One region of the Ensifer sp. GW821-FHT05G01 genome, then DNA from elsewhere that is predicted to be linked to it. Evidence: predicted binding sites of a transcription regulator. Region 1 holds the regulator's gene; each other region holds the start of a gene.
What was found. Region 1 encodes LexA, which represses DNA repair genes until DNA is damaged. Its sites were predicted from a motif close to TGTTCNNNNTGTGTTCNG; they were not measured.
Positions count from the first base shown of each region.

Region 2: a site for LexA is predicted at 4,084-4,101, ahead of AC07UR_RS01355 (YifB family Mg chelatase-like AAA ATPase). Genes of this name have one in related genera too.
Region 3: a site for LexA is predicted at 7,973-7,990, ahead of AC07UR_RS05605 (sel1 repeat family protein). Genes of this name have one in related genera too.

Region 1 is NZ_JBWKSC010000008.1:297,104-307,214, reverse strand. It holds gene AC07UR_RS21085 (D-alanyl-D-alanine carboxypeptidase family protein) at 1-13, opposite strand, end outside; gene AC07UR_RS21080 (septal ring lytic transglycosylase RlpA family protein) at 74-1,105, opposite strand; tRNA gene AC07UR_RS21075 (tRNA-Ser) at 1,383-1,472, shown strand; gene AC07UR_RS21070 (hypothetical protein) at 1,699-1,863, shown strand; gene AC07UR_RS21065 (DUF4242 domain-containing protein) at 2,179-2,466, shown strand; gene AC07UR_RS21060 (hypothetical protein) at 2,646-2,789, shown strand; gene AC07UR_RS21055 (hypothetical protein) at 3,264-3,551, shown strand; gene AC07UR_RS21050 (hypothetical protein) at 3,600-3,839, opposite strand; gene lexA (transcriptional repressor LexA) at 4,020-4,739, shown strand; gene AC07UR_RS21040 (hypothetical protein) at 4,859-5,191, opposite strand; gene AC07UR_RS21035 (hypothetical protein) at 5,816-5,962, shown strand; gene AC07UR_RS21030 (GFA family protein) at 6,454-6,885, shown strand; tRNA gene AC07UR_RS21025 (tRNA-Cys) at 7,774-7,847, opposite strand; gene AC07UR_RS21020 (thermonuclease family protein) at 8,299-9,000, opposite strand; gene AC07UR_RS21015 (hypothetical protein) at 9,303-9,599, opposite strand; tRNA gene AC07UR_RS21010 (tRNA-Asn) at 9,772-9,846, shown strand; gene AC07UR_RS21005 (cryptochrome/photolyase family protein) at 10,066-10,111, shown strand, end outside.
Region 2 is NZ_JBWKSC010000001.1:261,900-272,010, reverse strand. It holds gene AC07UR_RS01370 (LysE family translocator) at 1-424, opposite strand, end outside; gene AC07UR_RS01365 (LysE family translocator) at 599-1,216, shown strand; gene cysK (cysteine synthase A) at 1,355-2,323, shown strand; gene AC07UR_RS01355 (YifB family Mg chelatase-like AAA ATPase) at 2,463-3,995, opposite strand; gene gshB (glutathione synthase) at 4,259-5,206, opposite strand; gene AC07UR_RS01345 (endonuclease/exonuclease/phosphatase family protein) at 5,371-6,363, opposite strand; gene AC07UR_RS01340 (sn-glycerol-3-phosphate import ATP-binding protein UgpC) at 6,360-7,475, opposite strand; gene ugpE (sn-glycerol-3-phosphate ABC transporter permease UgpE) at 7,540-8,382, opposite strand; gene AC07UR_RS01330 (ABC transporter permease subunit) at 8,393-9,388, opposite strand; gene AC07UR_RS01325 (extracellular solute-binding protein) at 9,394-10,111, opposite strand, start outside.
Region 3 is NZ_JBWKSC010000001.1:1,149,557-1,159,667, reverse strand. It holds gene AC07UR_RS05640 (AbgT family transporter) at 1-1,009, opposite strand, end outside; gene AC07UR_RS05635 (YMGG-like glycine zipper-containing protein) at 1,335-1,595, opposite strand; tRNA gene AC07UR_RS05630 (tRNA-Ser) at 2,269-2,358, opposite strand; gene AC07UR_RS05625 (caspase family protein) at 2,560-4,779, opposite strand; gene AC07UR_RS05620 (hypothetical protein) at 5,097-5,453, shown strand; gene AC07UR_RS05615 (PilZ domain-containing protein) at 5,655-6,029, shown strand; gene AC07UR_RS05610 (pyridoxal phosphate-dependent aminotransferase) at 6,266-7,390, shown strand; gene AC07UR_RS05605 (sel1 repeat family protein) at 7,457-7,723, opposite strand; gene AC07UR_RS05600 (DUF2147 domain-containing protein) at 8,318-8,659, shown strand; gene AC07UR_RS05595 (hypothetical protein) at 9,050-9,223, shown strand; gene AC07UR_RS05590 (hypothetical protein) at 9,237-9,413, shown strand; gene AC07UR_RS05585 (YnfA family protein) at 9,507-9,827, shown strand; gene AC07UR_RS05580 (AMP nucleosidase) at 9,904-10,111, shown strand, end outside.

The DNA of each region.
Region 1 (10,111 bases):
TCTTCAAGCGCATGGGAAACTCCGGCTTCCCATTGGGCATAGCAGCGTCATCAGAATGGCACAACGTCCCGATCTACCGGATCGCGCCGGTTCTGCCTTCACGCTTGGCATGGGCAACGATGGATTCGGGTGTAAGCGGATTGGTCTCGACCATGATCGCTTCAAACGGCGATTTGGCATCGCTCACCCGCACTTCCACGTAAGCGGCCGCATAGGCCATATTGCCGTCCGGCATCGGAATGTATTCCGGCCGCTCGCGCGGGATCGGCCCGATCTCCGGCAGCATCACGAATTCTTCCAGCGACTGCGGTGCGGAAAACTGCGGAACGGGTGCCGCAAGGGCCGTCACCGGGCTGCTTTCATCAAGAGACGATTTGGACGGAATGGTGAGCGTGCCGAGCTGATTGCGCATGGGCTCATTCGAGGCAACCATCACGCCTGTTGCAATCTGGCCTTCCGGCATGACGCCCGGGCTACGGTCGCCCTTCTTGACATAGGACGCCATGAGGTAGGGCATGTCGTTGCCTTCGAGCGGTGCGCGACCGACATATTGCACCCGAACCTTGGCACTGCCCTTTTGCTTGATGTCGAGCAGATCCGCCGTCTTCGAGGATACGTCGATGATCCGGCCATATTCATAGGGGCCGCGATCATTCACCCGAACGATGACGGAGGTGCCGTTTTCGGTGTTGGTGACACGCGCATAGCTCGGCAACGGGAATGTCGGATGGGCCGCCGAAAGATGGAGCTTGTCGTAGACCTCGCCATTGGCGGTCAGGCGTCCATGGAAAGCCGAACCATACCAGGACGCGACACCTGTCTTGTTGTAGCCGAAATCTTCCTTCGGCTGATACCACTTGCCCTTGACCTGATAGGCCTTACCAACCTGGAACCGGCCACCGCCCTTCGGGATGTTCTTGCCGGTGGCGACACGGGGGCTCGCCTTCACGCCATAAACCGACTCGGCAAAGTATTCTTTGCTCCTCGGCTTGCTCTTCTTGATACTGGACGTCGATCCGCACGCCGCAAGCGTTGCGCAAAGCACGGGAACCGCCGCAAGGCGCAGTCCCTTGATCAGATATGCCGCATTTTTACTGGATGTCATCTGTCCCACAACATCATTCGAACAAGCCGTACTCGAAACCTTCCACTCTTGCCCCCAAGCGGAAATCTCGGCGTCCCGAAACGGAACAGTCGATTAATCATGACAGCAACAAGGCAAAAATGCGAACCGGCGAACAGCCGAGCGCCCGAAATCTCCGGTTATGGTTTACGAATGATTACCAAGACAGATGGGCAAGCTGACGCGTTCAGAAAATCTTGCCGCCGACGCATGTTAAATCTTGCAAAGTGACAAGCCTTCGCGCAATAACGCCCTGCCCGGAGGAGTGGCCGAGCGGTTTAAGGCACCGGTCTTGAAAACCGGCGTGCGTGAAAGCGTACCGTGGGTTCGAATCCCACCTCCTCCGCCATCCACTGTCTCATTTCTTGCCATTCGACGTCGAGCTCGATCGAAACCGCGAGTGTTCGAGCGGTTTCCGATTGCCCCTTTGGCGCGCACATGCTGCCGTCGCGCCGGTATTCAGGCATGCATTTGGAAGGCGGGCGTCAGGTCCGCTTGCCATCCCGGAGGAATTGGGTGAAAGTCTGATTCCGGCCCTTCGAGGCCTGGGCAATCTCCCACAACTGGAGAAAACCATGCCTCTTAAATATCTGACGACAGCCGCTTTTTTTGCTGTTCTGACGCTGTCGGGCTGCGCAAGCACTGGCGACGCCAACACGACCTACGCCCAATGGCAAGGGCCTTCGCCGGAACCAGATCCATCGGCAGCCAGCCCCGGCGGCTTCCGCCTCAGCTACTGAGGCGCTGTCTTTTTTGCCACGGAGAGCGACAGCTCGTCCGTGCGACCGCCAATTATTGGGCCAAGGTGCGAAAGCGTCGCGCTGGGGCTATCGAACACGATCCGGCACCACAGCAATCTCGATAGAACGAGGGTTCTGAATCCTCTGGCCGTTTGATGCGGCTTGCTTCAAATCTGGCCGGAACGCGGCTTTCGACCGGATCGGGATACATTCGGCGAATTCGCCGTGAAACAACTTATGGCAACCGAAAACGTTGACTCCCGCTTCATTAGGGCGCCTTCATATGTGGTCATCCAACAGTTGAGGAACTGAGCGATGCCCACCTTCATCATAGAGCGCGAAGTACCCGGAGCCGACAAGCTTAGTCAGGACGACCTCTGCGCGCTGTCGGCGAAATCCAACGCAGTCGTTGCAGATCTCGGCGTCCCCTACACATGGATCACCAGCTATGTCGCCGGCGACAAGATCTACTGCGTCCACGAGGCGCCAAGCGCCGACGTTATTCGCGAACATGCCGAACGAGGCGGATTTCCGGCCAACAAGATCACCGAGGTCGCCGCCGTGATTGGGCCCACGACAGCCTCTCAGGGGCGCGGCAAATAACAGAGTCGGTGTTATAATCACGCCAGCGGAACATTGACCTCATTTCAGGCCATGGCGCCCGCCCGAACCAATGCACACCGAGCGCCGTCATTGACTTCCGGCCGTATCAATGCACGCTAGTCCGCCGGTCATTCGGCGCCCACATGGGCTCCCCGGCACGCCTTTCCAAGGAGACGAACATGGCAAAAGGTCAAGTGCGAAGCAACCGCGAGGTTAGAAAGCCCAAGAAGGACAAGACCGTCAAAGCCGCCGTTACGCCAGAAGGCTCCCAGGTGAAGCTTGCAGGCAGCAGCTTCTCTTTGGGCAAGAAAGACAAAAAGTAAGGCAGCCGCTCCAACCTCGAAAATCAAATACGCCTTTAGGTTTTATCAGTGGCCAGTCGGACCGGATGTGCACGTCTCCGCACATCAAGGGCGACTGGTCCCGCGACAACAAACCAGCAATGATGCCGGCTCCGCAGCACACCCGACCGGCGCGTGAACCTTCCCGCAGACACAGGAAACACTGCCGGCGGCGCTTGCCAGTCGTCTCCCGTCGCGACCCCCAAGGCCGATCTGCCGCCAGCCATGCCGCTCGGGGCCGATACCGGAGAAGCAACAAACGCCCCGAAACACTCGCTCTTCCAAACAATCTTCGTGTCTTCGCTGCCACAGCTTGAAGAGCGATCGTCGCCTTTCGCAAAGAACTGTTGAACACGGCATGGGTACGCGGCCTGCTTGCTGGACTCCGGAACGAAAGCACGGTTCACATCGTTAACCAATCTATCGGCACCACTTCTGACCTAGCGGACGTCCATCGTGCTTGCAGCCTTGCTTATCGCCTCGATTTTCGCATCGCCCCACATCGCCCTTAGCGCGGCCACGGTCGACGACCTGCAAACGGACTTCGAATCGGCCATCCCCTGCCAGCAGATCGACGGTCGGAATGTCTGGAAAGGCTCGATCGCCTATTATATCCAGTCATTCGTCTACCAAGGCGACACGCCGGTGGCGACCGACGCGGCAGATGCCGTGCTGCCGGAGGACAACTCTGCCGAGACCGTGAAGGAGTTCGAGGACGCCTGTTCGGCAACGCAGCCGGCTTGAAACGCCCTCTCCTCGACATGCCCGCTGTCCCAACCGCTTATCTCGGCGCTACTTCCATTCTTTACCATCGCTCGTGGCACACCCTCGTGGTGGCAATCCTTTGCCAAAGGTGAACTTTAACCGGTCACAACCCCACTGGCGGACCGGCCCCGGCATCATCGCATTCAATGCGATGCCGACTTCATCGAACGGGCTCTGCCTGTTGTCGACATATTGATACCAGCGAAACCCGAGGACGGCGGTCGCTGCGATAACGATCGTCGACAGGATCCGAATCAGCGTTTTCATTGCATCCTCATTCGGTGAAAAGCGCGAGGCATGGCAGCTCCGCATGGCATACCCAGCATCGAGGCAGCGGATAGGCGCACGATTGATACAACATTCACGGAATTTTAGGCACTTGCGGAACACATATGGAACAGATAGTGTCTGTTCTTGATTTGTTTCACGCCTCTGGAGCGACTTGCCATGCTGACCCGCAAGCAACAGGAATTGCTTCTTTTCATCCACGAACGCATGAAGGAGTCCGGTGTACCGCCATCCTTCGACGAGATGAAGGATGCACTCGACCTGGCATCGAAGTCGGGCATTCACCGGCTGATTACGGCGCTAGAGGAACGCGGTTTCATTCGACGCCTTCCCAACCGCGCCCGGGCGCTTGAGGTCATCAAGCTGCCGGAAGCTTACGCGGGAAGCGCTCAGCCGCGTCGCGGGTTTTCACCAAGCGTCATCGAAGGAAGTCTCGGCAAACCTCCCGCCCCCGCCCCGGTTGCCGCGAAAGCGCCGCCGGCGGCAGACAACAGCTCCGTCTCGGTTCCGGTCATGGGCCGCATTGCCGCCGGCGTACCGATCTCGGCAATACAGAACAACACACACGATATTACCGTGCCGCTCGATATGATCGGCAGCGGCGAGCACTACGCCCTTGAAGTGAAGGGTGATTCGATGATCGAGGCCGGCATCTTCGACGGCGACACGGTGATCATCCGCAATGCCACGACGGCAAACCCCGGCGACATCATCGTCGCACTTGTCGATGACGAGGAAGCGACGTTGAAGCGCTTCCGGCGCAAAGGCGCATCGATTGCACTCGAGGCGGCCAATCCGGCCTACGAGACGCGCATCTTCGGCCCGGACCGCGTCAAGATACAGGGCAAGCTCGTTGGCTTGATCCGTCGCTATCACTAAGCCAGATGATGATGGCTGTCTTTCTGCTGGACAGGCCTTCTTGTGCTTGAACGTCTCGCCACCCAAGAGGTAGCGAGACGGATGTGGTCAGGTTGAGCGTTTTACGCGCTCGACAATTTTCATTCGTGAATGGAGTACTCGCCCAACTCACAGAGGTCCTGCATGTCTTCGGTCGTGTCGAGACCGGAGCCTTCCTCGAATTCGAAGCGCATGTCGTATTTGCAGACATCGCGTCCGTCGGCGATGGTAATTTCCATGCTCTCGCCCGGATTAAGCACCTGCCGCCCGAAGACATCGTCTTCCCACTGATCGACGCCAACCGGCGAGGTATAGAAGTTCGTCAGAACGGCTTTCGTCTTGTTCTTCAGCTGAAAGACGAGATCCTCAGCGCTTGCGGTGGCCGTCGTTGCGGCAAAAATGGCAAGAGCAGTCAGGGCGATCTTACATTTCATTTTATGTCATTTCCTCCATTGTCGGTTTTGTTTGACGCTACCTATACGGGTCGCATCGCTGGAATATTCATTCCTGATGTCGTCTAGAGACAATAATCTTTGCACTGACAATACGGGCAGAATCACCATTTCGGGGCAGGTCGCCGGCAAGCCAGATCCGCGCATGCCTATTCGCGGCGCAAACGCGTGAAGCGCACGCGCGCGCGTCGGATCACCCATGAAGAATAACTGACATCGGCGGAGAATAAGGAACAGGCTGACATCGCCACTGCTGCGCCAGGTGTGCCCCGAATCTTGGCAGCCCGCGAAGCCGGGCATGCCTGCAAAGGCGATAGCCCACAGATGAGTGACGTCGCGGCATGAGGAGCAAATTAGAATGAGTCGGCGGCTCAATCATGCATCGCACTTGCAGCGATTGTCACTCGCCCACCGAGGGCGCGGGTCAGCGCGTCAGGCACAAAGGGTGCTAGGGAAAAGGGATACGCTGCCTACGCACGGAAACCGAATCTGATCTTCCTCAGAGCCATGGATCCCTTGAGCCCAACGCACCCGACGATCGCACCGTTGCCTTTCGACGATGGCAGCCTAGTTACCCATTCGCGTAACCAAGTGAGGAACTGCTGAATGAACCGTAATAGCCTCTATCTCGTCATCGCCGTGCTCGCTGTCGCCGTCATCGGGCTCGGCGTCTATGCTTATCGTGAGGAAACGAAACCTGCCGGTGTCGAGATCAAGATTGGCGAGGGCGGCGTTTCCGTTCAGGAGAATTGAGCAGGCCGCGCATTTTCCCAATGCGGCAACGAGCGGCTGATTTCTGATCGGCGGCAGCGCGTCGCGTTGTCACCACCTCCAGATTACTGGTTGCTCAGGTGGGGCTAGGCTAGCAACGGCTGAAATTTGCTGCACCGGCAATTTGAGACCATAGAGCCCCGCGCCATGATTGCCCAAGCCATGCATTGGGCCCACCCTCAGCGTGGAGTGGGCGCCCGATGCTCAATCAAGCGCTTTCTCTTCGCAGATAGCCTCCACCGCAAGTCGTCGACCGTCGCGCCGATGGGACGGCGGCATGTGGTGTGGAAGCTCGCGGGCTTCACAGACATTGCGACGCGCAACACGCCTGGCCGAGGTGGCCGACGCGCAGAGCCACCCGGATGGCAAGATCATCCTCAAGAATGCCTCAGCGTACGAATACGCTTGAGCATGCGCAATCCGCCCCATATTGAAGACGTGCAAATGTGCTTCAAAATCAGATGGATGGTTGCATGAATCTCGACGTTCAGGACCTCGACGGAGCCTGCCACTGCGGAACGGTTCGTTTCAATGTAAAACTGAAAAACGGTCTTCATACCGCTCGCCGCTGCACCTGCTCCTATTGTCAGCTGAAGGGTGCGGTTGCCGTCTCCGCTGCCAAGGACGGGATCACGGTTCTTTCCGGAGGCGAGGCTCTCACCAAATACCAGTTCAATACAAAGGCCGCAGAACATTACTTCTGCTCGAAATGCGGGATCTATACGTTCCACAAACCGCGCGCGAACCCGGACTTCTACGGCGTCAACGCCGCATGCCTCCAGGGCGTCAGCCCATTCGATTTCGTAGAACTGCCCGTCAACGACGGCATCAATCACCCACTGGACACCAAGGATTTGAGCGGACCAAGGCTCGCGGGAACACTGAAATTCATTCCGGCGGAATGACTGACGCGTTCAAGGCAGCAGCGGAACCATGCGGCAAGTATGCGCTAGATGATAACGACACCGTCGCGGCACCACTGTTGCCGTCCGCCCTGACAGGCGACGGTTGGCGAAGCCGAGAAATCAGTGCCGAGGCTTCGGTACGTTGACATTCTCCCAACGCCCAAGAAAGCGTGGGTTGCGACACACTCCAGCTTATGAGGCCGGCGAGATGCTCTACGCCGACTTGAAGTATGCGAAATTAACTACTTCCGCGCGTACACATTGATGCCGTTACTCCGAATGATTAAACCCAGGCGAGCAACGACCTGGAGCAACCGTGATTACTTTAGCGCGCTGGGCCACGCTCATAATCCTTCTCTTAGCCCCCGTATTATGGTGGGCAGAGCCGGGACTTGCCGTGATTCCGCCAATGGGCGCAAACAAGAACGGCTCCACCGCAATCCTAATTCGCGGCTCTGATAGCGGGGTCCATCTGCTCGACAGCCCGCGGGCATACTGCGAGAGGCTCGGAACTCCCGGCTTCTATTGTGAATGTATAGTCGCCGATCGCATGGCCAGTGCGGCGCTTATAGGTTTTCCGTTCAGCCAGTCTCTGCATGAAGCGACACTGACCGAGCCCTACCAAAACGAGACGTAACCACGCCCCCTACTGCATAGACGACGATCATCAAGTGTTGCTGGCTTAAGTGCTTTCGTGGTCAAAGGCCGTGGAGGCCCGGCACGGAAGAGCGTGGCCCGGATCAAATGCGACGGAATCGGTGATCTTCAGTTGGCTGTGGAGGAAGATACAGAAGGGGAAAACGGCAAGGAATCGCCATGCCAATGTGGAAATCCTGGCATCCCGTGACGATGAATTTCGTCGCGAAATCAATTCGTTATGTGGAATTTTGGAGGCCTCGCCCGGAATTGAACCGGGGTACAAGGATTTGCAGTCCTCTGCGTCACCACTCCGCCACGAGGCCTCACCGACTGAGATTATCAAGTCGTGGCGAGCGTTTAGAATGAATATAGAAAGAGTGCAAGAGGGTTCATTCTGAATGCGATCCTTTTTTCATTTTGAACGAGCGTTTCCATTCCGTTCTGTGGATGGATGCTGCATGCCCCTGCGCTGTCGTCGCCTTCAGGACCAACGGGAAGACCCCGCCGACATCCCCCTAGCGGAGCAACACGGCGGACGATCGGCAGTTCAACCGGGCGGACACTCGTGATCAAGGGCGGACCTCAAAAGGGTGCGCGACGCTCACATCGGGGGAAATGCCGCCTCAACGGCGTTTATCGACAAGATGAAGCGACAGTCTTGGCTGCCGGGCGTCGACGGCGCGCCCTCGCGTGACGCGTTTTGCCTGTCAGGTCGCCGCGGTTTGAGGTCTAGTGCCGCCCCACGTAGTTACATCCGCGGATTTTTCCATCCACCTAGCACCAAGGCGTCGATCGTCCCTTCCATGGCCGCACAAGCCCTTCCGAGACGAGAATGCTTCCGAGCGAACGGCCGTCACGCATCACGACGCGCAGCTTCTCGCTGGCCTTGTCGTCATCCCTGCCGATCGCCTCGATCAGCCTGAAATCTCCGGCGTTCAACAGTTCGCGCAATCTCTGCTTGGCGTAGAAGCCACGCGCGCGTTCGCCATCGCAAGCTGCCTGCTTGGTTCTCGGCGCGTCGATATCGGCGACTCGGACTAGTTCGCCGTGATAACGGAAGGTCGCGCCGTCGATGACGCAGTTGTCGTTGCGGATACCGCAGAAATAAAACTGATTCGCCTGAGGCTGGAGCGCGGCCGGCTGCACCACAGGCCGTTCGACCGGGGTTGGCGCGGCCAATCCGACGTTGACCGCGGGGATTGGACCATCGACGGCCTTCGTCCTGTTTGCAGCGGGCGGTACGGCCGCACGCACTGCCACCTTCGGCCGATCCTCAACCCTGGATGTCGATGTGGCCTTGGGGGCCGATGCGAACATATCCGAAATGGCCGGCAGGTCGCGCAACTCTCCGCGGTGATCGTAGGCAACCACGCCACCGACCGTCAGCACAGCGGCGAGATACCACGGCAGCATGCCGCCCTGCTTCTTTGTCCGGCTGGCGCGGCGACGCCCACGGCTTGTTGTGGCTTTACCCATTCCGCCTCATCCTTGATCCGGCCGGCATTATGCTGGCGATCCGTTGCCGAATGGTTTTCAGCGGCCACTTGATTGCGGAGGTTCACCAGCAATGGGCCTGGGATTCATCGGCGGCATGCGCGACCTCGCCTGCCCCGCTCGCCGCAACCGGATACCGCGCCCAGTTCGGACAGAGGCAGACATTGCTGGCGGAAGATTTTCAGAATCAGTCGACCAGATATCTCACCTGCCGCCAAAGCCCTAGGAATCGGTCATGCAGGATTTTTGCACTGGCTCGAACTTTCAGCGGTAGCCTCGAAGGCTCACGACTCCCTTGAAGAGCCCGCACGGCCGCGGCGGCGTGCCCACCAGACGGCGAACCGGCGACGGCGACGGCGAACCGCGGGAATGTCATGTGAGAGGATGAGCAACCCCAGCGGCACCATCCAGAAGCCGAGCACCGGCAGGAAGCCGAGAAAGCCACCGAAAATCAGCAAGCCGCCGACGAGCATGCGCAGCAACGGTGATTCCGGAAGCGCCAGGCGCCACTTGCCCAGAATGATCTGCCGGGTGTGGGGGTCGATGCCGAAATGCGTCTGTTTTCTGTTTTTATTCATCATTCCCTATCCGCCTGCGTTTCCCACAATTGGGGACTTCTCCACAGGCTCGCAACAAATCTTCTCACTTTTTTTGAAAAAACCGCTTGGCAAATCGGAAAAGCATTTGTATTAGCAGCCTCACTTCTGCAGGACACAAACCGCGCAGAACTTCTGCAGAAAAAACTGCAGATGATCCCTGGTAGCTCAGCGGTAGAGCATTCGACTGTTAATCGACAGGTCGCCGGTTCGAATCCGGCCCGGGGAGCCAGTTTCTAAAGGGTCGTTCCGAAAGGAACGGCCCTTTTCATTTAGGGATATCAGAGGCTTCTCCAGACATATGGGTGCACCGCCCTTTGCCGTTCGCCCTCCCACCTCGCTTCTTTGGTTACATTTTGGCTACTTTTCGGACCACAGGCGCCGGAGTGGCTCTTTTTCATTTTGCGGCTATGGTGGCGAGTAAACCACCTTACCCTCACCCCGGGATGTCATGCGCGTGAAATCGTCGTCGCCCATTCTAGTCTGGTTTCGCAAAG
Region 2 (10,111 bases), on a different contig from region 1:
CGGGGCGGATGAACTGCGGCAGAAGCGAGAGATAGAGGACGGCGACTTTCGGGTTAAGAAGGCTCGTCAAAAACCCCATCAGGAACAGCTTGCGCGGGCCGTCCTTCGGCAGGTTCTTGACCTGGAACGGCGAGCGCCCGCCGGGCCGTACTGCCTGCCAGGCGAGATAGACGAGATAGGCGGCACCGGCCAGCCGCAGGGCGTCATAGGCGAAAGGCACGGCTAGGAGCAGCGCGGTGATGCCGAGGGCCGCGGAGATCATGTAGACGACAAAGCCGAGCGCGACGCCGCCAAGCGAGATCAGGCCCGCGGCCGGCCCCTGGCTGATCGAGCGAGAGATCAGGTAGATCATGTTCGGCCCTGGTGTCAGCACCATGCCGAGGGCAATAAGGGCAAAGCCGATGAGGTTCTGGAGCTCGGGCATGAGGGCGCCTTCATTGAGTGTCTGCCAAAGCTCTACGCATCCGCACAGCCCGGACAATGCCGGACTTGTCACCCGATCAATTTTGTCGCGAAATTGCCGCCCGCCCGCCAATCCCGATTTCCATTTTCGACGCTCTGCGTTAAAAAGCGGCGTCGCCACCCATGAGGAACGATCATGACGCTTGCAGCCCTGCTTGCCTATAGTGGCGCTCTGTTCATCGCGGCCATCATTCCCGGCCCCGGCGTGACCGCGCTCGTCGCACGGGCGCTCGGCTCCGGCTTTCGCGAGACCTTCTTCATGGGACTCGGCCTGATCGTCGGCGACATGGTTTACCTGACCGCCGTGGTGCTCGGCCTGGCGCTGATCGCGCAGACCTTCACCACCGCCTTCCTGATCGTCAAGTTCGCCGGCGTTCTCTACCTCGGCTACATCGCCTGGAAGCTCTGGACATCAGGCCTGTTGCCACAGGACATCAAGGCGAAGACGTCGAAGAGCATGTCGATATCGTTCCTTTCCGGTCTGCTCGTCACGCTCGGCAATCCGAAGACCATGCTGTTTTATGTGGCGCTGGTTCCGACGCTGATCGACATCGCCGTGATCGGACCGCGCGAATACGGGCTGTTGCTGATCGCGACCTTCCTTGTGCTGCTGACCGTGCTTCTGCCCTATATCCTGCTTGCTGCCCGGGCGCGCACGTTGCTCAAGCAGCCCAAAGCGTTGCAGGCGCTGAACCGGGTTGCGGCAGGCGTGCTTGCCGGCACTGCGGCCTATATCGCCACCCGCGCTGCCTGAAAAAACATTCCCTTGAAAGCACTTACGCCGGTGTTTTTTCCTTCGGCGGATCGCCCCGTCGCGGTTACCGTTCTGGAATAGAACGAGCATTGTCCCTATTGTCACAACCAAACAGATCGAACCCAAGGGAGAAACTCAATGTCTGACACGCGCAAGCCCGGCCGCGGCCGCGTCTATTCCTCGATCACGGAAACGATCGGCGACACTCCCATCGTGCGGCTCGACAAGCTTGCCAAGGAAAAGGGCGTGAAAGCCAACCTTCTCGCCAAGCTCGAATTCTTCAACCCGATCGCTTCGGTCAAGGACCGCATCGGCGTCGCCATGATCGAGAGCCTGGAAGCGCAGGGCAAGATCGTACCCGGTCGCACCACGCTGGTGGAGCCGACCTCGGGCAATACCGGTATCGCGCTTGCCTTCGTCGCCGCCGCCAAGGGCTACAAGCTGATCCTGACCATGCCGGAAACCATGTCGGTCGAGCGCCGCAAGATGCTGGCGCTGCTTGGCGCCGAACTCGTGCTGACCGAGGGCGCCAAGGGCATGAAGGGGGCGATTGCCAAGGCGCAGGAACTGGTCGAGACGCTGCCGGATGCCATCATCCCGCAGCAGTTCGAAAACCCGGCCAACCCGGAAATCCACCGCAAGACGACGGCTGAGGAAATCTGGAACGACACCGACGGCGCAGTCGACATTTTCGTCTCCGGCATCGGCACCGGCGGCACCATCACCGGCGCCGGCCAGGTGTTGAAGGCGCGCAAGCCGTCGATCAAGGTGATTGCCGTCGAGCCCGAGGAATCGCCTGTGCTTTCGGGCGGCAACCCCGGCCCGCACAAGATCCAGGGCATCGGCGCCGGCTTTGCGCCCGCGATCCTCGACACCGGCATCTATGACGAAGTCGTCACCGTCAACAGCGGCGAAGCCGTCGAGATCGCGCGGCTCGTCGCCAGGCTCGAAGGCGTGCCAGTCGGCATCTCCTCGGGTGCTGCGCTCACCGCGGCCATCGAGATCGGCCAACGCGAGGAAAACGCCGGCAAAAACATCGTCGTCATCATTCCGTCCTTTGCGGAACGGTATCTTTCGACAGTGCTTTTCGACGGTCTGGGCGCGTAAGCGTTTTGCTATAGGTGATGCACGAAAGGGCGCTGTGGCGCCCTTTTTGTTGCTCGGCGATGCTTTTCAGGCGGCGGCATGAAAGCAAGGACGCCGACTGCCGCACCTGCGGTAACACACACCGCACCCGACGATAGCTTTACGCCGCCGCCTGCAGACGCTCGCCGGCGATGCGGTAGGAAATCGCCTCGGCAAGATGAACGCGACCGACCGTCGCCGCCCCGTCGAGATCCGCAAGCGTGCGCGCGACCTTCAGCACGCGATGATAACCGCGCGCGGAAAACTTCAGCTTCTCGGCCGCGTCCCGCAGCAATTGCAGCCCCGAAGCATCGGGCTCGGCAATGCGCTCGATCATCGCCGTCGAGCAACGGGCGTTGCTTGTGGATTCGCGACTGCCGAGCGCGGCGAAGCGATCGAGCTGCAGCTCGCGGGCGCGGGCCACACGTCGCGCCACGCCCGAACTCGCCTCTGCCGCCATCGGCCGGATCAGGTCGGCGGCACTGACGGCCGGCACGTCGATGCGAAGATCGATCCGGTCCATCAGCGGGCCGGAGATGCGCGCCTGGTAATCGCTCATGCAGCGCGGTCCGCGGGCGCAGCTGCGGCCGGGTTCACCCGCCATGCCGCACCGGCATGGGTTCATCGCCGCCACCAGCTGGATTGCGGCGGGATAGCTGACCCGGTGGTTGGCACGGGCAATGATGCATTCGGCCGTTTCCAGCGGCTGACGCAACGCGTCGAGAACCTGCGGCGTGAACTCCGGAAACTCGTCAAGAAACAGCACGCCGTTGTGGGCGAGCGACGCCTCGCCGGGTTTGGCGCGCAAGCCGCCACCGATCATGGCCGCCATGGTGGCGGAATGATGCGGGGTGCGGAACGGCCGCCGGTCGGACAGCTTGCCGCCCGGAAGTTGCCCGGCGATCGAGTGGATCATCGAGACTTCGAGCAGTTCGGCCGGCGTCAACGGCGGCAGGATCGACGGCAGGCGCGAAGCCAGCATCGATTTGCCCGAGCCCGGTGGGCCGATCATCAAGAGATTGTGGTTGCCGGCTGCCGCCACTTCGAGCGCGCGCTTGGCACTCTCCTGCCCCTTGATATCGGCAAGATCGGGCAGATCCGCGGCACCGGCGCGGATGGCCGGTTCGGGCCGGGAAAGCACCTGCGTTCCCCGGAAATGATTGGCGACGGCGATCAGGCTGCGGGGTGCCAGAATATCGATGTCGGCGCCGGCCCAGGCCGCCTCCGGTCCGCTTTCGGCCGGGCAGATCAATCCCTTGCCGAGCGCATTGGCCCCGATTGCCGCCGGCAGCGCGCCGGCGACAGAGGCGACCGTGCCGTCGAGATTAAGCTCGCCGATCACCACATAGCCGGCAAGCGCATCGCCGGGGATGGCGCCGAGTGCCGCCATCAGGCCAAGCGCGATCGCCAGATCGAAGTGGCTGCCTTCCTTCGGCAAGTCCGCGGGCGCGAGATTGACGGTGACTTTCTTTGCCGGCAGCGCCAGACCAGATGCATGAAGGGCCGCCTGCACCCGCTCGCGGCTTTCGGCGACAGCCTTGTCTGGCAGACCGACGATCTGCATGCCGACCCGTCCGGGCGCGACCATCACCTGAACGTCGACCGGCACGCCTTCTATTCCCTGGAATGCAATCGTACTGACACGCGCAACCATGACCGCCTCTTTCAACGGGACGGCCCGCCGTGCCGCCGCAACCCTTTTGGTTGCAGCGGAAAATCTTGCACGGAACACGTACAAAAACAAGAACAATAATAGAACATTGCATTCACCGAACGTCACCCGCTTCGGGTGGCGGGGTACGACCGGAAGGCCGAATGAATGGTCGAGGCACCGCGTGCGATCCCTCAGGTCCGCTTAGAGCACGGTGCTGTTTCGTCCATGTCGCTATCACAAACCGCGCTGTTGCGCGCCAAGCGTCAGGCGCGCTTGCGCTCGATCGCATCCCAAAGCAGGCTGGAAACATCGGCGCCGCCGAACTTCTTGACTTCGCGGATGCCGGTCGGCGACGTCACGTTGATCTCGGTCATGTAGTCGCCGATGACGTCGATACCGACGAAGAGGAAGCCGCGCTCCTTCAGCGCCGGGGCGATGCGGGCGCAGATTTCTTTTTCGCGCGCCGTCAATTCGGTCGGCTCGGGCCGGCCACCGGCGTGCATGTTGGAGCGGGCGTCGTGTTCAGCCGGCACGCGGTTGATCGCTCCCACCGGCTCGCCGTCGACGAGCAGGATGCGCTTGTCGCCCTTGCGCACCGCCGGCAGATACTCCTGCGCGATGAAGGGTTCGCGGAACATCTGGCCGAACATTTCGAGCAGCGACGACATGTTGCGATCGTCACGCGCCGAGTGGAACACGCCGGCGCCGCCATTGCCGTAGAGCGGTTTCAGGATGATGTCGCCCATCTCCTCGCGGAAACGCGCGATCTCGGCCGCGTCGCGGGTGATCAACGTCTTCGGCATCAGATCGGCGAATTCGGTGACGAAGATCTTTTCCGGCGAATTGCGCACCCAGGCCGGGTCGTTGACGACAAGCGTCTTCGGATGCAGGCGCTCGAGCAGGTGGGTCGAGGTGATGTAGGCCATGTCGAAGGGCGGATCCTGCCGCAGCATGATCACGTCCATTGTCGAAAGGTCGAGCCGCTCGGGCTCGCCGAGCGTGAAGTGGTCGCCCTTGACGTCGCGAAGCGTCATCTGCTGCGCCGTCGCGAAAACCTTGCCGTCGCGCAGCGACAGCTTCTCGGGGGTATAGTGGAAGAGCCGGTAGCCGCGGGCCTGTGCCTCAAGGCTCATCGCGAAGGTGGAATCGCCCGCGATATTGATGCCCGAAACATGGTCCATCTGGACCCCGACATTGACGATTTTCGCCATATTCCCGTCCCCGCTGGATCACGATGACACCGGATCAACTCGTCCAGGATCGTGATCGAATCTAATACGTTAGAGCGGGGGCGTGCAGAAGGTCGCACACCCGTTTCATCGCCCGCTCCAAAAGAGCCCGCAACATGTAGAATGCGGACCCGCCTTAGGCAAGGCTACTCGAAGCCCTCGACGACGCAGGTGATGAGATCATGATCGGACAGCGGGCGGCCGTTTGCGTCGAGCGAGGAAATGACGCGGCTTTCGCCGATCTTCATGCCCCGTGACAGAAACCAGTCGAGCTTCATCGCCCGCTCCGGCCAGCGTGTGATCAGGCTGGGGCGGGTGGTCATCTGATCGATCGGTCCGCCATGGCGGGTAAAGCCGCGCGCCGCACTCATGGCAAACAGCCCTTCGGCCTCGAAATCGCCGCCGGCATGGTTGCCAGTGTTGAGATCGCCGCCGATCAGGACCGGCATGTCGGGGAAGGCTTCATCGAGCGCATCGATGAGTTCCTTGACCTGCCGCTCGCGGTACGGCGCCGTGGTGGCGCTTTCGAGATGGGTGGAGACGGCAACGAAGGGGCCGGCTTCGGTCTCGATCACCGCACCGATGGCAAAACGTTCGCCGACACGCGGCTGGTCGCCGCCATCCATGAACCAGAGCCGCTCGCCCCAGAGACGGAGCATGAACAGTCGGGCGAGCGGCACCGCGGCCATCAGTGCGTTGCCGTGAAAGCCTTTTGCGTTAAAATCGTCCTTGCAGAATTCCAGCTCCGTATCGGAGCCGAGGCCAAGCTCGATGAATTCGACACCATAGGCGTACTGCATCCGAAGCGTGGCGGCGACTTCTGCCGTCGGGTGGCGCTGGCCGGTACGGGCCATGCCGTTGTCCATTTCCGAAAGCAGAACGACCGGCGCAGCGGTTGCCGCCAGATGGGCCGCACTCTCAGGCGCGAACAGGCAGCGTTCCAGGTTCCAGGCAGCAACGGTGAACGGGAAGGACAGCGGTTCACGCGACGATGGTTCGCCGCCGATTTCGATGCTGCTCATCTCGGGCAACGTCGCCAGCACGGCGTCGTGGGCCGCGATCGAGCGCTCGATCGCCGTGAAACCGGCGCGGGTTTCCTGCGACGGCACGGACAGAATGCTGACAGTCTCGTCGATCACAGTGCCGGCTCCAGGCTGAGGGGACGTGCGCTTTCGCCCATATTGGCGAAGGACGCGCCGCGCTCCAGTCGCTTGCCATTGTCGGGCGAAAAGAAATGCAGGCGGTCTGTCGCGATGGTCACGGCGAGATCGCCGGGGAGCGGGATTTCGGGAGAAAGCGCCACCGTCAGCGCCTGATCCTCGAGGGTGCCGTGGACGAGGCGTTGTGCGCCCAGCTCCTCGACATAGTCGACCTGGAACAGCATCGCGTCCTCGCCGACGCCGGCAAGCCTCAGATCCTCGGCGCGCAGGCCGACTGTTACAGGTCCTTCGACCGGAGCATGATCGCCAAGCTCGATCCGGTAGGCGCCGATATGCAGGCTTGCGCCTTTGATATTGCCCTTGATCAGGTTCATGGCCGGCGAGCCGATGAAGCTCGCGACGAAGGTCGAGGCCGGGCGATGATAGACATCGAGCGGACGGCCGATCTGCTCGATCCGGCCCCCGTTCAGCACCACGAGCCGGTCGGCAAGCGTCATCGCCTCCAGCTGGTCGTGGGTGACGTAGAGCGACGTGGTGCCGAGGCGCTTCTGCAGCCGCTTGATCTCGCCGCGCATGGAGACACGCAGCTTCGCATCGAGATTGGACAGGGGTTCATCGAAGAGGAAGGCTGCCGGCTTGCGCACGATGGCGCGGCCCATGGCCACGCGCTGGCGCTGACCGCCGGAAAGCGCGCGCGGCTTGCGGTCGAGATAGGGCTCGATCTCCAGCATGCGCGCGGCTTCCGCGACGCGGGCGTCGATCTCGGCCTTCGGCGTCTTGCGGTTCTTCAGGCCGTAGGCAAGGTTCTGGTATACGGTCATATGCGGATAGAGCGCATAATTCTGGAAGACCATGGCGATATCGCGCTCGGCCGGGTCGACCTCGTTGATGACGCGCGAACCGATCTTGACCGTGCCCCTGGAAATGCCTTCAAGCCCCGCGACCATGCGCAGGAGCGTGGACTTGCCGCAGCCGGACGGGCCGACCAGAACGATGAATTCGCCGTCCTCGATATCGATCGAGACGGATTTCACCGCCTCGACGTTGCCGGTATAGATCTTCGAGACTTCGGCTATGGTGATGGCCGCCATGGCTGCCTCCGTTGGTAAAATTGCGTTGGAGCGCGCGGCGGGGACAATCCCGCCTCCGCGCTGTCTACTTGTCGCTTTCCGTCAGGCCCTTGATGAACCAGCGCTGGAAGATCACCACGATCAGGACCGGCGGCAGCATGGCGAGGATCGCCAGCGCAAAGGCCTCGTTGTAATCGGGGATGTTCGAGCCGACCCAGACGAGCAGGATCTGCTTGATGCCGCGCACCAGCGTGAAGAAGCCTTCGTCGGTGGTCATCAATGTCGGCCAGAGATACTGGTTCCAGCCATAGACGAACATGATGATGAAGATCGCCGCCATCATCGTGCGCGACAGCGGCACCAGCACGTCGATGAAGAACTTGAACGGCCCGGCGCCATCGATGCGCGCCGCCTCGAGCAGCTCATCCGGCACCGACTTAAAGAACTGCCGGAAGTAGAAGGTGCCCGTCGCCGACGCCAGCAGCGGCACGATCAGGCCGGTATAGGTGTTGGTCAGCTTCAGCGTGTTCATCACTTCATAGGACGGAAGAATGCGCACTTCGAGCGGCAGCAGCAGCGTCGTGAAGATGATCCAGAAGAAGAAGGTGCCGAGCCGGAATCGAAAATAGACGATCGCATAGGCGGCCAGCATCGACAGGACGATCTTGCCGACCGCGAAGCCGAGGCCCAGGATCATCGAATTCATCATCATGTTGAGACCGGTGATCTTGCCGGTAAAGCCGCCCTTGCGCGTCAAGACGGTCTCATAGGTCTCGACGAAATGGCCGCCCCAGGTGAGGCTGAGGCCGTTGCGGTGGATATCGGCCGCCTCGTGCGTGGAGGTCATGAAGGCGACCACGACCGGCGCCACCATGATGAAGACGCCGAAGAGCAGGATGACGTGGTCGAAAAACTTGGTGCGATACATCGGCCCCGCCTCAATTGTAGTGCACGCGCCGCTCGATGAAGCGGAACTGGAAGATGGTGAGAACGAAGACGATGAGCATCAGGATGACCGACTGGGCCGAGGAGCCGCCAAGGTCGTTGCCGCGGAAACCATCCATGTAGACCTTGTAGACAAGGGTGATCGGATTGTTTGCTGCCTTGTCCTTCACCATCACGTCGATGACGCCGAAGGTGTCGAACAGCGCATAGGTGACGTTGATGATCAGAAGGAAGAAGGCGGTCGGTGCGAGCAGCGGCAGGATCACCGTCCAGAAGCGGCGAAAGCCCGAGCGGCAATCCATCGCCGCGGCCTCGCGCACCGCCACCGGGATGCCCTGCAGGCCGGAGAGGAAGAAGATGAAATTGTAGGGGATCTGCTTCCAGACCGAGACGACGATCATCGCGAAGGCAGTATCGGAATAGTTGAGGCCGACCTTGATGTCCCAGCCGAACCATCGAGCAAGTTCGACGATCGGGCCGATATGCTGGTCGAAGAACATCATGCCGATCAGGCCGGCAACCGGCGGCGCGATCGCATAGACCCAGATGAGCAGCGTCTTGTAGCTGGCATTGCCGCGGATGACGCCATCCGCCTTGACGGCCAGCAGCAGGCCGATCGACAGCGCGAAGAAAGTGACGAGCGCGGTGAAGATCGCCGTGAAGCGCGCGATACCCAGATACTCGCCGGATTTCAGCACGTCGGTGTAGTTCGCCATGCCGACGAAGGTCGAGCCGAAGCCGAAGGGGTCTTCCAGATAGAAGGACGACTGGATCGCCTGAATCGACGGCCAATAGAAAAATACGAAGATGATCGCCAGTTGCGGCGCCAGGAAGAGGTAGGGCAGGTAGGGCGAAGAGAATTGCACGCGCTTGGCCGCTTCATCGCCGCCCTTCGCCTTGCCGCCGAACAGCCGGAGGGCGCCCGAGCGACGCCCATCCGTTGCAGTCCCTCCCCGCGTCGCGGGGAGGCGTTCCGTTCCAGTTGTCATCGAGATCAGCCGGCCGTCTTGGCGAAGCGGGCGAGCAGGTCGTTGCCTTCCTTCTCGATGGTGTCGAAGGCGTCCTTGACGGTGGTTTCACCGGAGAAAATGCGGCCGTATTCGCGCTCCATGATCTCGCGGATCTGCGGGTAGAAGCCGAGGCGGTAGCCCTTCGACCAGTCACCAGCCGGCAGCATCAGCTGCTTGATGCCGACTTCCGCGACCGGCTTTTCCTTGTAGTAGCCGTCCTTCTGGGCAAGCTCGTAGGCTGCCTTGGTAATGGCCACGTAGCCGGTAGCCTTGTGGTAGAAGTACTGGATTTCAGGCGAGGTCAGGAACTGGAAGAAGTCGGCAACGCACTTGTTTTCCTCATCCGTCTTGCCCGACATCGCAAACAGGGCAGCACCACCGATGAAGGAGTTGGTGCCGGCACCCTCGATCGCGTTCCAATAGGGCAGGAATGTTGCCGAGAAAGGCATCTGCGCCGTCTTCTGCAGGCCGCCGAACGAACCGGACGAGCCGATCCAGAATGCAGCCTTGCCTTCTTCGAAGACCTTCTGGTTGTCGTTCCAGCCGGCGCCGTAGAAGGCGAAGTAGCCTTCGTCCTTCCAGGCCTTGAGCTTGTCGAACATCATGATGAGGTTCGGGTCAGTGACCTTCAACGTGGTGTCGACGACGCTGTCGTAGCCGTTGTTGTTCGTGGCGAACTGGATGTTGTTGCGCGAGAAGAAG
Region 3 (10,111 bases), on a different contig from region 1:
CACCGATGCCGTAAGTCCATCCCGTCACCAGAAAGATCAGCATGATCAGGGCAATCAGGCCGTTCATGAACGGTGAATTGCCAATGAGCTCGCCGGTGGTGGGATTGCGCAGCGGCGCGCCGCTCGGGATGGTCAGAAGGAGGAACACTGCAAGGAGGGCGATGAGCCCGTAAAGAGCAAAGCGCAGACCGCGCGATTCCTGCTCGGAGAGCGTCGCTCCCTGATTTTGAACACCGCCTTCGGCGGCCTCAGGATTATACTCTCCCAGCCGCGGCGCGATGATGCGATCGGTAATGAAAGCGATCACGACCGTCAGGAACACCACCGAGGCGATTGAGAACCAAAGATTGGATGCCAGGCCGATCGACCGGTTGGGATCGACAAGATGAGCCGCATCGTTGGTGAATTCGACGAGGACGGCATCGAGAGGCTTGATCAGCATGTTGACCGTGAAGGCACCGGCCACGGCTGCGAAGCCGAGCGCGAGGCCCGCAAGCGGATGTCGTCCGACAGCCAGATAGGCAACACCGGCAAGCGGGATCAGCACCAGATAACCAGCGTCAGCCGCGATGCTTGCCAGGATGCCGACGAAGGCCAGAATATAGGTCAGCGCCCAGCGCGGTGAGACTATGACAAGCTTGCGGATCAGCGCGGTGACCAGACCGGATTCCTCGGCGACGCCCGCGCCGATCATGGCAGCAATCATCAGCCCGACGGCGGTGAAGCTCATGAAGTTGGGAATGAGCGACGAGTAGAGAAAGCGGATGCCCTCCACATTCAGCAAGCTGCGGATTGCCGTCGATGCCTGTTCGATCTCGTGCGTATCCGGGTTGATGCGCTCGTAGGTGACCGCCGCTCCAAAAGCGCCGAGCACAGCCGAAAGGACGATGACAATGCCGATGAGAATGAGGAAGATGACCACAGGGTGGGGAACCATGTTGCCCACCTTCTCGACAGCGTCGAGAAATCTCTGCATCGTGGTCTTGGATGCGGCATTGGCAGTGGCCATATCGTGCCTCCGTTGAGCCAAAGGGCGCGTCCCGGGAGGACGCTGGAATCTCGCATTTCGGGTCGCGTGCTTTCTTGGCGGTGGTTGGACACCGGTTTGGCATGCACCCAGCCCGACAGCCGAGGCCGCCGGCCTGATGTCTTATCCGGAAAGCCCGACTAGGCTCCCCGGCCTGAAGGCCAACATTCCGCACCAATCACTTTTCAGGGAAGCCGACCACAGGAGCCGCGCAGGAAGAATCCGCGTCACAGAACCGGTTTGAACGATCCTCGAAGTGTACTCCGCAGCCGCCGAGCACGATTGATCGTTATCGCGACACGCCGGTTCAACGTGGGCAGGGCGCAACATATACACGGCCGGTATTACGATCCTGGAACCGGCATTGGCCCGGTTGGCCAGCCACATTTCCGATGATCGCCCCTGACACGCCGCCGATCGCAGCGCCAACGGCCGCACCACGGACGTCGTTTCTCACAGCGCCACCAACGACTGCACCGGTTGCTGCGCCGATGCCGGCACCCTGTTGAGTCGATGAACAGCCAGCAAGCGCCAAACCTGCCAAAATGCACAGCAGCAACTTCTTCATCACACTCCCCTATGTAACGCCCACAAATCTGAAGGTCGCGGCAGAAGCCATACACGCCATCACTAAAGCATTATGTCGCTCAACATCGCCTGTGATCGGCATAGAATCCCAAAACTACGCTCTAAGTTCAAATCTCTTGGCAGAACCACAGAGCTAACGGACTGCAGATACTGAAGGAATTAGCGCGTAATACCAAACCTCATTGATATTGGCTGACGGGATACCCAAAAGCCGACGAATCTCGATCGAGGGTGCAAACAGGAGGTTTGCGATGGGTTCAGCGGTTTCGTTCCGGGCGGACTTTGAAGGGGAGAGGCTGCGCCTTTCGGCCCGACAGACAACGGATGCGAGCCAAGCTCGTCGGCTCATGGCGCTTGCCTCGATCCATGACGGCGGCGGGCGCTCAGATGCCGCCCGATTGGGCAGTGTGATCCTGCAGATCGTGCGTGACTGGGGGGCGCTTCAATGTACGCGATCTCGACGGGCTGCCCCGAAAGGGCGGACATCTGGCCGACAGCCTTTATCGTCTTCTCGAATCCTAGCCGAATGTGTCCCAAGACATGTCTGGGTTACTCGACTGAGTCACAGCAACAACAGACCCCTTCATTAGGGACTGCTTCAAATCTTTGAAAAATCGGATGAAATTGGGATCGCCTGTGGCCCAAAAGAATAATGGCGGAGAAGAAGGGATTCGAACCCTCGATACCCTTCCGGGTATACTCCCTTAGCAGGGGAGCGCCTTCGACCACTCGGCCACCTCTCCGTTAGCGCCTGACTAGTGTCAGACCGCGGGCAATGCAAGATTTTTTTGTCGGTTTCTGGGAAATGAGCGAATTTTCATGTGGGCACCCGAAGAACGGACCCCCGTCACGGCCCTGAAGAGGCACCTCATGGCCTGCGATGCCTCCCCTGCTCGGAGAATGCCAGTGGCGCCCTGATCAAGAGCTTGCTGCCGGGGATCAATTCATGACTTCCGGGAGAGCCTGTCGATCGCATCGAGCGTCGCCGCTCCAAAGTCCCCATCGACGGGACCGCTGTAAAGGCCGCGGTCTTTCAACAGCGCCTGCATTTCCTTGCGGAAGGCAGGCGTGAAATTGCTCGGCTGGGACTTCAATTCCTGAAGCTTGGCCGGGTCACCACCCTCGACGCTGGCCGCCGCCCAGCGCACAGCCTCCCTCGCATCCGCCTTGGTGCCGAGCCCATAGTCATAAAGACGGCTCAGATTTCCCATCGCGTAGGCACTGCCGGCATTCGCTGCCATTTCGTACCATATGCGCGCCTGGGCATAGTCCTGGGCGACGCCGGTGCCGACATCGTAGAACCAGCCAAGCAACGCCATCGAATAGGAGTCACCGACATTGGCCGCTTTTTCATACCAGGTCTTGGCTTCCACATAGTTCTGCTCGGTGCCAAGCCCGTTCTGATAGGCCCAACCGAGTGACGACATCGCGTTGACGTCGCCGCCTTCGGCTGCCTTCTTGTACCAGGCGAGCGATTGCGCCAGATCCTTCGACAGGCCAAGCCCCTCTCTATAGAACCACGCGACGGTCGCCATGGCATTGGCGTAGCCCTGGTCGGCGGCCAGTTGATACCACCTCGCCGCTTCCTCGTAGTCCTGGGCAATGCCGCCATAACCCTCGCGATAAAGCCAGCCGAGCGATGCCTGGCCATAGGCATTGCCGGCCTTTGCCGCCTGCTCGAACATTCGCTTGCCCTGATCGACATCGACGGCCCCGTCGGTGCCGTAGACGGAGAACCAGGCCAGGTTGGTCAACGCATACATATTTCCGCCGTCGGCGGCCTTTTGGTAATTGCGGCGCGCCTCAATGTAATCGCGCCCGGCGTCCTGCGCTCGTCCTAGCATGTTGACGAGCATCATGTCGTCGGGGTTCTCGTTGACCGCCTGGGCACAGGCGGTCAGTGCGCGCGCCGAATCAAGCTTCAGGAAATTCACACCGACGAAACCGGGCATGGACTGCGGTTCGCCTGCCAGCAGATAGCAGTCGCGCGAGGCCTGCGTGTCCTTGCCGGTCTGCGAGATGTTGAGGCCCTTTTGCGGCTCGAGGGCCGCGATCTGCTGCTCCGCCTCCGCCTTATGCTTGCTGTCGGGATAACGCTCGAGGAATCGCGTGAGGGCTGCGGCATCGGTCGATTGCTTCAGGGCATCCCAGGCGATTTCGTCAGGTGTCACGCTCGATGTCTGCTCGGCCTCGCTCAAAAGCTTCAGCTTCTTCTCCGCCAGCATCTTGTAGACCGGATCGGATCCATGCTTGGCGAGGAAGGCGGCGATCAGGTCCTTGTCGGCGAGATCGCGGATATTCTGCCAGTCGGCGGCAGCGGCCGACTGGCTGTTCGGCGAGAGCTGCTCGCCGTTGTTGGTGATGCTGATGTTGACTTCCTTTATGTTCAGGAAGATTTGCGCGCCACCGAGCGATCCATAGACAAAGGGCTCCTGGCCGCGGTTGGTGACAGAAACCACCTCGTCGCGCACCTTGCCCAAGGCGATCCGCACATCGACGCCCGGCTCTGTGAGATACTTGGCAAGCGCCGTGGCAAAGGGGCTGTTCTTCCCCTCGCCGTCAAGGGCCACTGTGCCGGCCTTGGACGCAAAGGCGACCAGCAGGTCGGCCGATTCCGGTTCAACCCGCGCGAGACCTCGCGAAACTGCCCGCGTCGAGATCGAGCGCGTCATGCTCTGCTCGAACGGATTGTTGCGACAGGCGTCAAGAATCACCAGCTTGAGCTTGGTCGCGCCCTCAAGCGAACGCTGAACCCGATCGAGCCCGACCGCCTCGTCCTCGATATCCTTGTCCGTCTGCAATTTTACGTCGGTCGGCAGAAGAAAATTCTGGCCGTTCATTTCCATGCCGTGGCCGGAATAGTAGACAATCGCCACATCGGCGCCCGTTGCCAGGTCTTCGAAATCCCGCAGCGCCTTGACCATAGCCTGGCGCCCGACATCGTGGACCGTGGTGACGGAATCGAAACCGGCCTCCTCGAATGAGGCCTTCATCAGCTCGACGTCATTGGCGGGGTTGTTGAGTTGCGAGGTCGCCTCATACTTCTCGTTGCCAATCAACAGGGCGACGCGTTTTGCGGCCAGGACATCCGTCGGCGCAAAGGCCAGCACGGCCACGAAAAGAATGACGAATGAACGCCACCGCGGGAGTTGCCCCGTAATCATGCTCTTCCCTCCGGCGCTCCCTCACATCCTGGCTCTTCGGGAGCAGGAGACAGGAGGCGCACAACCCCATTGCCGGCATTTCGGAACGATGCCACCGCCCCACAGTCATGCCCTGATGAAACTATTACGTATGAGCCAGAGGCTTTCAATGTCCCCGTTCGCCATATTTTTTGAGCCTCGTCCTCCGGCCTGCGCCGCAAGGTCGAAGCAAGTCGGAAACCTTAACTCAGACGCCGCATCTCTTGCGCCGGGTGATTCCGGGCGGGCGCGATGCATCTCCTGCGCCAAGGAAAGGCTATGCGTTATCGGAGCTTGCCATGTCGATGAAAATGCATGTCGCGGAAGCGAAGCCAGGGCAGCTGGCAACCACGTATCAACATTACTTCATTGAGCGTCCCTGCCGAATCCTGATCATCGGCCAGCACCTCAAGGCAAAGACCAAATATCAATGCCTGCTGCGTCACATTTCGATCGCGGGCGCCATGCTCGACTTCAATGCCGCGCTGATGGTGCCGAAACACTTCTTCCTCCAGATCGACGGGTTCAAGGAAGAGATCGGCTGCTCTCAGGTCCATCGTAGCGGTGCTGAGCTTGGCGTGCGCTTCAACATGCTGCTCGCCCCGGACTTCGTCAGCCGGCTGATCCGCATGCAATTTTCAAGCGGTGGTTTTTGAGCCCCGCCGCCTTCGCCTCAAGGAAAACGACCGACGTTACATTTTTATCGATCTCCTTCAGGGGATTGCAAACTTCTGCACCGAAACTGCACTCGACTTACCTCGGCATTCACGCGAGGATTAAGCGTGGACAAATGAATTGCCCACGATCGAAGGCCGAATGATCGCATTTCGCGATCCGGCGCAGGCGGAGAATGACAGATGCAGCAGACGATGTATTCCTGCGTGCCCTCGCCGTTCTACGAGCGTCGATACGAACGCTTTTCCATCGGCCATGCCGCCACCCTGACGACGGTACAGCCGGGGCTTGGCAGCGTGTCGGTCCGCACCTGTCGGATGATCGACATCTCGCGTGGCGGCGCGAGCTTTGCCGTGCAGACCACGATCGGCCTACCACAGCATTATTATCTCCACATCATCGGCACGTCGCTTCGCATCGGCTGCGCCGAGGTCTATCGCAACGGCGAGCGCATCGGCGTGCAATTCATCAAGCCGATCGAACAGACCCTGCTGCGCGAGATCATCCGGCAGGAATTCTTTACCGGCCAGAACGCCAAAGCACCCAAGCGCCGCTAGGTCTTGCCCTGCTGGCTCTCGCCCGTCGAAGCGCTACAATCCGCGTCGCTATTTTCTCATCAAGGCTGTTCCGCATCACCAAAGCATGCGTTGCAGGGCTGCGTGTCCGCTTAGGCGGGCAAACGTTGCTGCAACACTTTGAATCGTGGCATCGTTTTGCCCTCAAATCGATTCCGATTTAGGGAATTATGCAGTAAGTTCCGCGAACTTTGTTCGAACGGGGCCCTATATCCAGCATGTCCGCCTTTACTCGTTTCACGCCACTCATCCAATCCCTGCCCTCCACCATTCCGTTTGTCGGACCCGAGGCCATCGAGCGCCAGCGCGGACGCGCCATCGCGGCCCGCATCGGTGCAAACGAAAGCGGCTTCGGGCCTGCCGAAAGCGTCGTGCAGGCGATGCGGGAGGCGGCGACCGGAACGTGGAAATATGCGGACCCGGAAAACCATGATCTGAAGCAGGCGCTGGCCACTCGACTTGGTGTCTCGGCCGCCAACATTGCGATCGGCGAAGGCATCGACGGCTTGCTAGGCCAGATCGTGCGGCTTGTGATCGAACCCGGCATGCCGGTCGTCACCTCGTTCGGCGCCTATCCGACGTTCAACTACCACGTCGTCGGGCATGGTGGACGGCTGGTGACGGTGCCCTATGTCGGCGATCGCGAGGATCTAGACGGCTTGCTTGCTGCGGTCAAAAAGGAGAACGCCCCGCTCGTCTACTTCGCCAACCCTGATAACCCGATGGGAAGCTGGTGGGGGGCCGAGCGTATCGTCGAATTCGCCAAGGCGTTGCCGGAAACCACGCTGTTCATTCTGGATGAGGCCTATTGCGAGACGGCGCCGGCGGAAGCCCTGCCGGCGACCGACGCGTTCATCGACATGCCCAATGTCGTGAGAACCCGGACTTTCTCGAAAGCCTATGGGCTTGCGGGCTCGCGGGTCGGTTACATCATCACCACGCCCGGGACCGCCCAGGCGTTCGACAAGATCCGCAATCATTTCGGGATGAACAGGATCGGCGTCGCAGCAGCAGTCGCGGCACTCGCGGATCAGGATTATCTGGCAACGGTCACGGCGCGGATTGCGGGTTCGCGCGAACGCATCGCTGAGATCGCTGGACACAACGGCTTGTCGCCGCTCGTGTCGGCCACCAATTTCGTTGCGATCGATTGTGGGCGCGACGCGGTCTATGCGCGCGCGATCGTCGATACGCTGATGAGCGACCACGGCATCTTCATCCGCATGCCCGGCGTCGCTCCGCTCAACCGCTGCATTCGCGTCAGCACCGGCCCGCAAGCGGAGATGGATTTGCTGGAAGCAGCCTTGCCCAACGTTATGGCGAAACTGGCTGGCGGCCAGTAGGTCATATATCCGGCGCCTGCCCGCTCGCGGGCGCCGCTGGACGGGAGCGCGAGCCCCGCCTGTTTCTCAGTGAACCGTCATCCATTCGCGGGCAGCGCGAAGAGCGGCGGCCAGATCGGCCTTGCTCATGGTCATCGAAAGGTCAGCGCGCAGATCGACGGCGCGGTCGCAGCCCTTGATCGCGGCGATATTCAGCCATTTGTGGGCGGCCACCAGATCGACCGGACGACCGCGACCGGTGGCATAGGCCAGCCCCATCTCGCAGAAGACGTCCGCCTGGTTTTCACCACCCATCGCGGTATTCGAAGCAACCTGCATATCAAAGCGTGCCATTGTCTTGTCCCTGTTTTGCCTGGTTGGTTTTCCGAAGCGGCCCGCCCTTTAGAGGCGGACCATGCTCCAGATCAGCATTTGTTTTTGGTCCCTGTTCGACCGTGCCTCTTTGCGGGCCTTTCCGAACCGCGCCGTCTTTTGCAGCGTCATCTTCGGTCATTCGGCGGAGTGAATTTCTCCGCTCGTCTTATGGGTCTTACTATGCGGCACGGCCTTCAATACGCGCTTAAAATGCATGATTAATTTGAGACAAACAAAGTTCAAACACTTGGTAAACTTGAGTTTTTGTTAAACATCGAAAGGCCGGAAATTCAGCGCATTCGCATAAAAATTTACGAAATATTCAACCGCCGATTTCAACCAAATGGTAACCACGAAAAAAGGACCCAACCCGCAGATGCTGTGTTTCCTCGATTTTTCTCCGCCGGAAACCGGCAAAGAAAAAGCATAAACGGGTGCGTTCAAGCCAGTTTACCTTTACGTACGCGTAAGCTATCTTGCCCGCGGCGGTGAGGAGACTGCCTTTCAAACGAGGATATCTGCAGAGATGCCGGCGAAGCGGACCGCGCCGGCGACTTCTATCTGGAGGAATGAATGATACGTACCTTGATCATGACAGCGGCTCTCGCTGTCGGCGTTGCCGGAACGGCTGCTGCCGCCGAACCGATCGTCGGCAACTGGAAGACCGCAACCGGCGCGACGGCCGAAATCGCCCCTTGCGGCGGCGCCTACTGCGTCACGTTGAAGACCGGCAAATTCGTCGGCAAGCGGATCGGCAACCTGACCGGCACGGGCGGCAACTATTCCGGGGAAATCACCGATCCGGAAACCGACAAGACCTATAGCGGTTCCGGTGCGGTCGACGGCAACTCGCTAAAGATGAAGGGATGCGTGCTCAAAGTTCTCTGCAAAACGCAGACCTGGTCGCGCCTCTAGACCGCCGGGCCTTCAGAAGGGCGCACAAAGCACGCTCCGGTACTTGAATTCCAGAGTACCCGATCGGCCTTCGGTGAATCTATTGAAGAGCGGGATTCTCCAGGAACGATCCTTCTAAAATGGGTGCCCCTCGGATGCCCTCCGATCATCGACAAGCCCGCCGAGATTTTCGGCGGGTTTTGTTTTTGCAAGGACGGGCCCATCGAGCCGTCAACCCAACGCCACCCACTGCCTCATTACCGAGTTTGCCGCGCCCTACCCGCGAGAATGACGGCGACATCAATCGCAAGATGAACGCCAGATGAACGGCGATATCAGCAAGAGTTCAGTTTGGTTGTGCGAAAACCCACTCAATCGATTTGAACCGCCTCCAGACCAACGGACAGAACCATGGACATTCTTGCTCGGCGCCTCACCATTATCAGCCTTCTGATGGTTGTTTTCGCGATGACCCTTGCCGCCGCAGTCAGTGCAGACACCGAACGTCGCCGCACCAACACCTATCTCGGCTCGCTGACCGATTGCACCGCGCATACGGCGCAATACTGCCAAGCCAAGCTCTAACGGAGAGACCGACATGCTGGCCGCCCTTTCCACCTCCGCCTTTCTCTCGCTGCGTGTTCTTGCACTTGCCAGCCTGCTGATGGCGCCGGTTGGGGCGCTCGCCTATAGCAAGGCCAACGGCCTCGGCATCGGCAAGCAGGGCGCCGGCCTCGTTCTCTTCGTGACGCTGCAGCGCCAATCCATGAGCTGACCGAAGGCGCCACCGGCGCCTTTTATTTTGCCTTCCTCTCTTGCATCGCCAAACGCCTTCCTGTCCTTTCACGCGTGAAAGGATCCGCCATCTATGCCAGCCTATGCCGTCTATTCGCTTGCCGCCCTCGCCGAGATTGCCGGATGCTTCGCCTTTTGGGCCTGGCTGAAACTCGACAGGCCGATCTGGTGGCTGATCCCGGGCGTGGCGTCGCTGGCGCTGTTTGCTTGGCTGCTGACCTTGATCGACAGCGAGGCGGCCGGCCGCGCCTATGCAGCCTATGGCGGGGTCTATATCGCCGCGTCGCTTCTATGGCTGTGGCTCGCCGAAGGCATCAAGCCCGATCGCTGGGATCTGACCGGAATGACCGTCGCCCTCGTCGGCAGCACCATCATTCTCGCCGGACCGCGCTAAAGTTGTTCTGATCGGTGCGGTTGTGCATGCCGCATCTTGTCGTTTGCTTGTCAGAAGCCGCAGCCTATAATGCGACATGAACAAGCGAATCTCTTCACACTCCGTCCTTTCCGTCTCCACACCCGACCCGTTCGAGCCACAGTTCTTCGAAGATCCGACGGCCGCGGTCGATTGCCTGGAGGCACTTTACGATCGCAATACCCGGTTCCTCACAGAGGCTTTCGAGGGGCTGGGCAAGAACGGCGTTCCGATGACGCGCTATCGCGCCTGCTACCCGCAGGTCA